Regions from separate parts of the Methylobacterium sp. CM6257 genome, predicted to be linked through region 2. Evidence: riboswitches for the same ligand, from Rfam matches in the RefSeq annotation. Region 2 holds a riboswitch; the other holds the start of a gene.
The links. Region 2 has a riboswitch for glycine ahead of ACYCO6_RS14375 (D-amino acid dehydrogenase). Riboswitches for the same ligand answer to the same signal wherever they lie in the genome.
Positions count from the first base shown of each region.

Region 1: another riboswitch for glycine. It lies ahead of ACYCO6_RS25380 (L,D-transpeptidase); the one in region 2 lies ahead of ACYCO6_RS14375 (D-amino acid dehydrogenase).

Region 1 covers NZ_CM137735.1:5,205,128-5,209,605, forward strand. Annotated here, with positions in the region: gene ACYCO6_RS25370 (amidohydrolase) at 1-619, opposite strand, end outside; gene ACYCO6_RS25375 (trimeric intracellular cation channel family protein) at 721-1,350, opposite strand; gene ACYCO6_RS25380 (L,D-transpeptidase) at 1,379-2,113, opposite strand; glycine riboswitch at 2,437-2,526, opposite strand; gene ACYCO6_RS25385 (hypothetical protein) at 3,212-3,430, opposite strand; gene ACYCO6_RS25390 (hypothetical protein) at 3,430-3,876, opposite strand; gene ACYCO6_RS25395 (septal ring lytic transglycosylase RlpA family protein) at 4,414-4,478, opposite strand, start outside.
Region 2 covers NZ_CM137735.1:2,931,757-2,936,234, reverse strand. Annotated here, with positions in the region: gene ACYCO6_RS14390 (DoxX family membrane protein) at 1-219, shown strand, start outside; gene ACYCO6_RS14385 (glutathione S-transferase) at 248-853, opposite strand; gene ACYCO6_RS14380 (hypothetical protein) at 935-1,225, opposite strand; glycine riboswitch at 1,529-1,632, shown strand; glycine riboswitch at 1,636-1,745, shown strand; gene ACYCO6_RS14375 (D-amino acid dehydrogenase) at 1,811-3,073, shown strand; gene ACYCO6_RS14370 (pyridoxal-phosphate dependent enzyme) at 3,240-4,379, shown strand; gene ACYCO6_RS14365 (DSD1 family PLP-dependent enzyme) at 4,422-4,478, shown strand, end outside.

The sequences.
Region 1 (4,478 bases), 2.3 Mb from region 2:
GCAGCACATGCTGGCCCAGCGTGACGACCGGCTTCGGGAAGCGCTTCACCATGTCGTCGTCGACCATGGCTTTGGCACCTTCGCCGATCTCCTCGCCCGGCTGGAACACGGCCAATACGGTCCCGTGCCACCTATCCCGGTTGGCGGCCAGAATTTGGGTCGCGCCCATCAGCCAGGTCACGTGCAGGTCGTGTCCGCAGGAATGCGCGATGGCCGTTTCCCGGCCGGATGCGGGATCGATCCCCTTCTTCGTGCTGGCGTAAGGGAGACCGGTGTTCTCCTTCATCGGCAGCGCGTCCATGTCAGCGCGTAGGAGCACGGTCGGGCCGTCGCCATTGCGCAAGATGCCGACCACGCCCGTGCCACCCACGCCCTCGGTCACCTCGAAGCCCTGCTCCTTTAGCCACTTCGCGGCGATGCCAGCCGTGCGCTTCTCCTGCATCGAGAGCTCGGGGTTGGCGTGCAAGTCCTCGTAGACGTCCTTCAGCTTCGCGAGCTGCTCCTCGGTCGGGCCGGGCAATCCCTTCGCGTCGGCTTGCGCGAAAGCGGGGGCTGAGAAGGCTGAAAGAGAGACGAAGGCCACCAGCGCGAGCCAAGTGCGACGTTTGCCGATTATCATCTTGGCATTCCCTTCGGATCGGACCGCGAGAGCAGTCCTTCGTTGAAGTCGGTTGTTATGGGGCGCTTCGAAGTCGGTTAGCCGCGGTGGATCTACCGTCATCAATGATAGGAGATGCCGGTGCGGCGGCGATATTGCGGAAGCGTCCAGCCGAAGTGGAGCGATGCGGCTCGCGCGAGCAGGGCGACGGCGAAGCCGATGCCTGTTGCGAGCTCGCGTGGAGCGCCGAGGACGTTCAGGGTCACGAAGGCCGCTGCGCCGGCCCCCGCGGCCGAGGCGTAGATCTCGCGACCGAGGATGACCGGGGGGTCACCGCCGAGGAGGTCCCGGAGCAGTCCCCCGAAGGTGGCCGTGACCACCCCCATGGCGATGGCCACGGAGGAGCTCGCCCCGGCGTGCAGGGCCTTCTCCGCCCCAGCCACCGCGAACAGCGCCAGTCCCAGTGCGTCGAGCCGCACCAGGTGCCGGTACCGGGATTGCGGGATGTGCGCGACGAAGAACACGGCGCACGAAACGAGCACGCAGGCGAGCAGGTACGCCGGCGTTTGTGTCCAGAAGACCGGCAGGCCGAGAAGGAGGTCCCGGAGCGTCCCACCCCCGACGCCCGTCACGGTGCCGAGGACGGCGAACCCCACGAAATCCATCTCCTTGCGGGCGGCCACGAGGGCGCCGGCGACCGCGAATACGGTCACGCCGAGCCAGTCCAGGGTCGCGGTCGCAGTCTCGAACATCAGCCTTCGTCCCGGCCACGTACGGCGGTCATTTGAAAAGAAGGACCTGGTTATCGGATCGGGGTTGGTCGTCCCATTCCTGCTGCACCATCACCTCCGGCATCGAGGATTTCACGACGACGGTCGTTCCGAGCGGGACCCGTCCGTAGAGGTCGTAGATGTCCTCGTTCAGAAGACGGATGCAGCCGGAGGAATCCGTTCCCCCCACTGTCCAGGGCTCGTTGGTGCCGTGGATGCGGTAGAGCGTGTCCTTGTCGCCCTGATAAAGGTACAGTGCGCGGCACCCGAGGGGGTTCTCAACGCCTGGCTCGACGTAGCGCGGGATGTTGGGCCGGCGCTTCAGCATGGCTTCCGTCGGGCGCCAGCCCGGCCACTTCGCCTTGCGCTTGACCACGGCGGTGCCCGACCAGGTGAACCCGGCTCTGCCCACCCCGATGCCGTAACGGATCGCCGTCCGGACCTCGCGCACAAGGTAGAGGAAACGCTCATGCGTATCGATGACGAGTGTACCTGCGCGCTCCGGGCCATCGTAGTCCACCAGTTGCTTCCGGAACTCCGGCGGGACGAGCGCGAGGTCGACCTTGAGGACGTTGAAGGGGTTGTCCGGGATCTCGCCGATGAACCAGGCATCGCGGTTCGACGTAGGATCGACGGGTGCGGGGGCTTTTGGCGGCTCGGGCTCGCTGTCCCAGAAGAAGGCCTGTGCGCGGCCCGGCGCGAGGACGGCGGCCGCCAGCAGGAGGCTTCGGCGTGTGGCCAACATCGGATGACTTCCAGCTTAGAGGATCGGGCGGACGTCCTGGCCCGCGCAGGACCGAGAGCGCCGCGCGGTCGATGCCGCGCGTGCGTCGTCGTTGCGGCCCATGGGATGAGCCGGTCGGTCGCGAAGAAGGAATTTGCGGTGAGCCCGTTGGCTTCCGGCAGGTCAGGCTATGGGGATGTCATCGCGCAGACCTCCGAGGTTGCTCCGCAGGCGCCATGCCTGCGAGCCCCCTCTGTCATCGGCCTGAGAGTATCGGCCCAACCTCGGGAGAGGTTGCGCCTTACACCATCGGCGGGAGCTGCCGCTCCGCTTTCCAGAGTGTTGAACGACGAGCGGTCTGGGTGCCTGAGAGTTTCCGGGGCGGTTGCTCCTTCGGCGGCCGGCTCAAGCCGGCTCTCTCCCGCGCGTCGATGACCTGTCGCTCCAACTAACACCAAACGGCGTAGCAAACCAGATAATTCGTTAGCTTACGATCTAAAATGTGCGTTGAGACACGCTGACGGCCCTGGACGACAGCCGTGAACGAACCGGATGCCTTTCTCGATAGCGTACCGTACGGCATCCTCGTCGGTCAGTTTGACGACGGCGGCGAGCGGCTTCGCTCTCGGCCAGGATTTTGGCGATCTCGCGCATGACGCGTTCCCAGAACTCCTTCGCGGAAGCGATCAAGTTGGTTCTCGACCTTGGCGGGACGGGCCTAGACGTAGACAGCCTTTCTCGGCGGTCTTGATGCTGCGTGGCGAGGGCGGCGTTCGCGGCCTGAGGCATCTTGAACATGCCGAGCATGTTCTTGCGGTCATGCCCTTCGTTGGCTGCCAGGGCCGCGGCGGCCTATCACTCGCGGGCAAGCGCTTGGGTGGCCTCGCGCTTGACCTGCCTCCTGCCAAGGGTCTGCAAGCACCAGAGGTCCCACCTGAGGCAATGTCGGCTTCAGAGATGGCGATGAAGGCCGTCGAACGACCGAGAAGGGCGCCAAGCTGAATGTCGGCTTTCAGGTGGCGGCACGATGACGGTTCCCCACCCTTCTCGGGCGTCACCGCGGCTAAGCTGATTGAGTTCAGACCCCAGCGTTCGCCGTGTCGGCGCCTCCTCCGCCGTCTATTCATCAGCCTCGTGCTCAGCCTGGAGGCGCTGCCGGCGGTCCTCCATGAGCGCGAGAGCGTGCCGGAACTCCGCGAGCAGCCCCTCGGCCTCGGCGGTGTCGTGCCCTTCGGCCTTCAGCCTCGCGACGAGACGGGCCTGATTGATGACGCGCTCCGTTCCCTCGGTGACGTGCCGGATCGCCAGTTCGAGATCAGTGGGCACTAGGGTGGTCATCACTGGTCCCCTCCGGAAAGCTCAAGCAGTGCGTCGTCAATCAGAGTATAACGCGATGCATGAGCTTCCGGTCGTCCAGACCGACCGCGGGAGCCGGAGAACGCGCCAGGACGTTCACGACCTGCTGACTGGCCCAGGTGCTCCTCGCCACAGGTGATGTGAAGCTGGCGGATGCCTCTGTCTACCGTCACCAGCCCCGGTTGGAGAAGCCGTTCACGGAAGCGGAGCTGGTGCGCAAACTGACCAAGCTCGTCAAGCCGCCCCGGCAGGCTCCATGAGCCGTCTTTGTGCGAATGGCCGATCGCAGCCAGCAGCGTCTGCTTCCGGGATATCGCCGCCGCCGGCTGAATGGCCGGGTTGGGCACAAAACGGCGCGTCTGCTTTTCGGAATTTGGCTCCTCACCGTAGTGACGGGCACCTACCTCACCGCTCTTATGCCGCGGCAAAGGCCAAGCTCAGAGTGCCTAGTTCCCCGATCAGGCGCCCTCCCCTATCGAAGCTTCGATGGCTTCTGACAGCCCTGCGGCTGAACGCGCCGAGCTGGAGAATGGCGATCACTGTGATCAGGGCTGCACCACACGAAGTACGGCAACCGCGCCCCTCTGCTCGCCCCGAATGATGACGATCGCCAGCGGGGAAAAACGGCTGTCAGCGGCCAAGTGGACAGGGAGCCGGGAAAGGCACACGGGGAACATGTCTCAATAGGTTCAACGCTCTACCTCAGCTTCCCAAGCTGAATGTCGTCGGTTCGATCCCGATCGCCCGCTCCAACTAACTCTCTGAATCTGCCGCGCTTTCTCGCCCCTCCCAAACGGCCGAGGTGTTCCCCATGTCCCCATGGAGGGTAAGCACACGTGCACCTGAGAGGAGGAGGCGCCGCTCTGATCAGGAGCTGATGCGACGCTGGCGGGCCACAGAGCCGCTGGTTCGAGTTGGATGCCGCGGCGCTGGAACGCGCTGCCGCCGGTGAGAACGCGCACGGGTTACACGCGTGCGAGGCTGACCTTGGCGAGGCCGGACATGCCGAGGGCACGGGCCGAAGCGTTGG
Region 2 (4,478 bases):
GTCACGGCGCTCCTGTGGAAGCAGTTCTGGGTGCCGGGTGACTTCTGGGCCGGCGGCAAGGGCCGCGAGCTGTTCTGGGATTTCCTCAAGAACTTCGCGCTCGCGGGCGGCTTCCTGCTCATCACCTTCGGCACCGGGGCCGGGACGGTCCAGAACTTCTTCGCTGACCCGCTCGGGTCCACGCATCCCTACGCGGCCGCCGATCGGGCCGGGCCGTAGCGCCCGCGCCGCGCGGGCGCCCGGATCCTCAGCCCTTCGGGACGGTGGCGGCCATCGAGGGCCGGCGCTCGAAATCCGCGTACCATGCGGCCACGGCCGGACGACCCTCGCGCCAGGCAAGGTCGGGGAAGCGCAGGTCGAGATAGCCCAGCGCGCAGGCCATCGCGACGGTGCCGATGTCGAGCGCCGGCATGGTCGCCACCAGGGTCTCGAACCGGTCCAGCGCCGCCGTGATCTTGCCGATCTGGCCGGCCTCCCAGGCATCCCAGCGCTGGGATTCCGGCCGCAGCACCCGCTCGTAGCGGGTGAGCAGCGCCGCATCGAGCAGGCCGTCGGCTAGCGCCTGCCGGGTCAGCGTGTCCCAGCGGGCAGCCCCTTCCGGGAACAGGCGCGGGCCGGCCGAGAGGCTGTCGAGATACTCGCAGATCACCCGGCTGTCGTAGAGCGCGGTGCCGTCCTCCAGCACCAGGGCCGGGATCTTGCCCAGCGGGTTGTGGACGGCGACCTCCGCGGAAGGGCCGGTCGGGGAGGCCCCGGCGGCGGTGACGGCGATCCGGCCGATCAGCCCGGTCTCGTGGGCGAGGACCAGCACCTTGCGCGCGTAGGGAGAGGCGGGGGAGTAGAGGAGCTTCATCGGACCGTCCCGGTTGGTCGTGGCGCCGGGACCTTGCACTCTCGCCCGGCGGAATCCAGCCCCCTTGGGGCCGACGGGCGGTCAGACCTTCCGCACCATGCCGGATCCGGCATGCACCGCCCGCGCCCGGTTCCGACGCGCCTGCCGGACACGCTCACGCCAAGCGAGAAAGCGGGTTGCCATCCGGTCCAAGACGAGCATGCACAGGCTGACGACGATCGCCAGCACGCAGGTGGCGCCGATCAGCACGCCCCAGATCCCGGGTGCCGGGATGATCATCAGACACAGCAGGCCGAACACGGCCGCGCCGGGTATCCACTTCGCCATCGCATCATCCGCCTGGAATACGAGGTCCTTCACCGGGGGCAGCATGCGGCGGACGTCTTAACGCGATCGGATCGTGGCTCGGAATCGCCATAATATTTGCGATATCAGTGTATCCTGGTAAAAATTTAGGTTTATCCACCGTAAACAAAGTCCCGGACCGGCATGGTGAAGCTTACGGCCGCGTCATCATCTCCGGCCACCCGTTGCTCGTCCGCCGCCCGTCCCACGACGGTCGGGCTCGACCGCTTCCGGTGACAGCGCGCACCCGCTGTCCCCGGAACGGGCAGGATGCCGGGAATCCGGGCTTCTCCCGCGCGGTCGAATCGGGGTATCGAAGGGGTAGCCCATCGCGACGATGCGGGAGAGACTGGGATCCGCCCACCAGAGGCGGACCCGGCGCCGACGGAGCAACCGCCCCGGAAACTCTCAGGCACCGGAACCGTGTCGTCAGGGCGATCTGGAGAGTGGTGCAGCGGGTGGAACTCGTGGGCACCCGCCGAAGGGGACGTCCGCGCATCGCCTCGCCAGGGCAGGCCGGATCAAGCTCTCAGGCACCGGGACAGATGGGGCGCGCAACCGGCCGACCGCTCGAGGACGGCCTCCACGCGTCCAGTCCCGGAGTCCAAGCCCATGACCCACATCGCCGTGATCGGCGCCGGCATCACCGGCGTGACGACCGCCTACGCCCTCGCCCAGCGCGGCTACCGCGTCACCGTCCTCGACCGGCAGCGCTACGCCGCCATGGAGACCTCCTTCGCCAATGGCGGCCAGCTCTCGGCCTGCAACGCCGAGGTCTGGAACAAGCTCTCCACGGTGATCCAGGGCCTGCGCTGGATGCTGCGCCGGGACGCGCCGCTGCTGATGAATCCCAAGCCCTCCTGGCACAAACTCTCCTGGATGGCCGAGTTCGTGCGCGAGATCGCCCATTACCGCGAGAACACCCTGGAGACCGTGCGGCTGGCGCTCCGGGCCCGGCAGGCCCTGTTCGCCATGGCGGAGGCCGAGGGGATCGACTTCGACCTGAAGACCCGGGGCATCCTGCATTTCTACCGGGACCGGGCGAGCTTCGAGAAGGCGGACGGCGTCAACGCGCTGCTGCAGGAGGGGGGCCTGGAGCGCTACGCCGTCACCCCGGAGGAGATCCGGGCGATCGAGCCGGCGCTCGCCGGGACCTACCACGGCGGCTTCTTCACGCCGTCGGACGCCACCGGCGACATCCACAAATTCACCCGGGGCCTCGCCGCCGCCTGCGCCCGCCTGGGCGTCCGCTTCGTCCAGGATGCCAGCGTCGAGACGGTGGCGCCGGGGGAGGGGGGCTACGCCGTCCGCTGGCGTGCCGCTGCCCACCCTGCCGGGGCGCCGCAGGTCCTGCACGCCGACGCCGTGGTGATCTGCGCGGGCTGCGCCAGCCGGCACTTCGCCGCGAGGCTCGGGGACCGGGTCAACGTCTACCCGGTGAAGGGCTACTCGATCACCGTGAACCTGCTGACGCCGGAGGCCCAGAAGGCGGCTCCCGAGGTGAGCATCCTCGACGAGGCGGCCAAGATCGTCACGAGCCGGCTCGGCGACGAGCGCCTGCGGGTCGCCGGCACCGCCGAGTTCAACGGCTTCAACCGCGACATCCGCCACGACCGGATCCAGCCGCTGGTCGACTGGACCCGGGAGCAGTTCCCCCTTGTCGACACCGACCGGGTGGTGGCCTGGAGCGGCCTGCGGCCGATGCTGCCGAACATGCTGCCCAAGGTCGGCCGCGGGCGTCTGCCGGGCGTGTTCTACAACACCGGCCACGGCCATCTCGGCTGGACCCTCTCAGGGGCCACCGCCGAGATCGTCGCCGAGGCGATTGCCGCAGAGCACGCGCCGGAGAAGCCCGTCCTGCGGCTCGCGGCCTGACGGCCTCCGCGGATCCGGGCGTCCGGAGGACTTCAGGTCCTTCGGCGGGTCGTCGGGACCGCGCCCCGGAGCGCGGGGCGCGCCGTCATTTTCTCCGCGACAGACGGCGCGCCGCGCAAGATTATTTTGTATTATGTGTCCGACCCGCCCCGGAACCCGAGCCGCGATGCGCATGTCCCCGGCCTATATCGACCCCGCGACCGGCGCGACCTTCCCGATCGAGATGCCCCGCTGGCGCTCGGAGACGGGCGGTCCGCTGATGATCACCGACCTGCCGGGGATCGGCCGCGGGAAGATCGATACGGCGAAGCGCTCCCTCTGGCGCTACGCCGCCGCGCTGCCGGTGGCGGTGGCCGACCCGGTCACGCTCGGCGAGGGTTGCACCCCGCTGGTGCGCCGGCCCTGGCGGGGCGGCCATGCCCATTTCAAGCTCGAATGGTTCGCGCCCTCCGGCAGCTTCAAGGATCGGGGCGCGGCCGTGATGCTGTCGATCCTGCGCCAGCAGGGGATCGACGCGGTGCTGGAGGATTCCTCCGGCAACGGCGGTGCCGCGGTGGCGACCTACGCGGCCGCCGCCGGGATGCGGGCGAAGATCCTGGTCCCGGCCTCCACGTCGCCGGCCAAGACCGTGCAGATGCGGGCCGTCGGCGCCGAGGTCGAACTGGTGCCCGGCTCCCGCCAGGACACCGCCGACGCCGCCGTGCGGCAGGCGGAGTCGATCTTCTACGCCAGCCACAACTGGCAGGCCCATTTCCTCCAGGGCACCAAGACGCTCGCCTACGAGCTGTGGGAGGATCTGGGCTTCTCCGCGCCCGACAACGTCATCATCCCCTGCGGCGCGGGCAGCAACATCCTGGGCTGCGACATCGGTTTCTCGGAGCTTCTGCGCCGGGGCGAGATCGCCCGCCTGCCGCGGCTCTTCGCGGTGCAGCCGGCCCATTGCGCGCCCCTGCATGCGGGGTTCGCGGCCGGCGCCGCGGATTTCGTGCCCGTCACCCCGCGCCCGACGCTGGCCGAGGGCGCCTCGATCGCCCAGCCGGTGCGCGGCCGCGAGGTTCTGGCGGCGCTTCGCCGATCCGGCGGCGGCACCGTGGCGGTCTCCGAACCGGCGATCGAGGCGGCCCTGATGGAGCTCGCCCGCTCCGGTCTCTACGTCGAGCCGACCTGCGCGATGGCGGCGGCGGCGCTCACCGACCTCACCGGACGCGGCGCGATCCGGCCCGAGGAGACCACCGTGGTGGTGCTCACCGGCACGGGCATCAAGGCGACGCCGCGGATCGCCGAGCTTCTGGGTCTCGCCCCGTGACGCGCGCCCGCTGACACCACCATCAGATCAGGAGGACACACCATGCGCAACAACATCCCCGCCAGCGTCGGGATGCCGGTCGAGGAGGTCGACACCCCC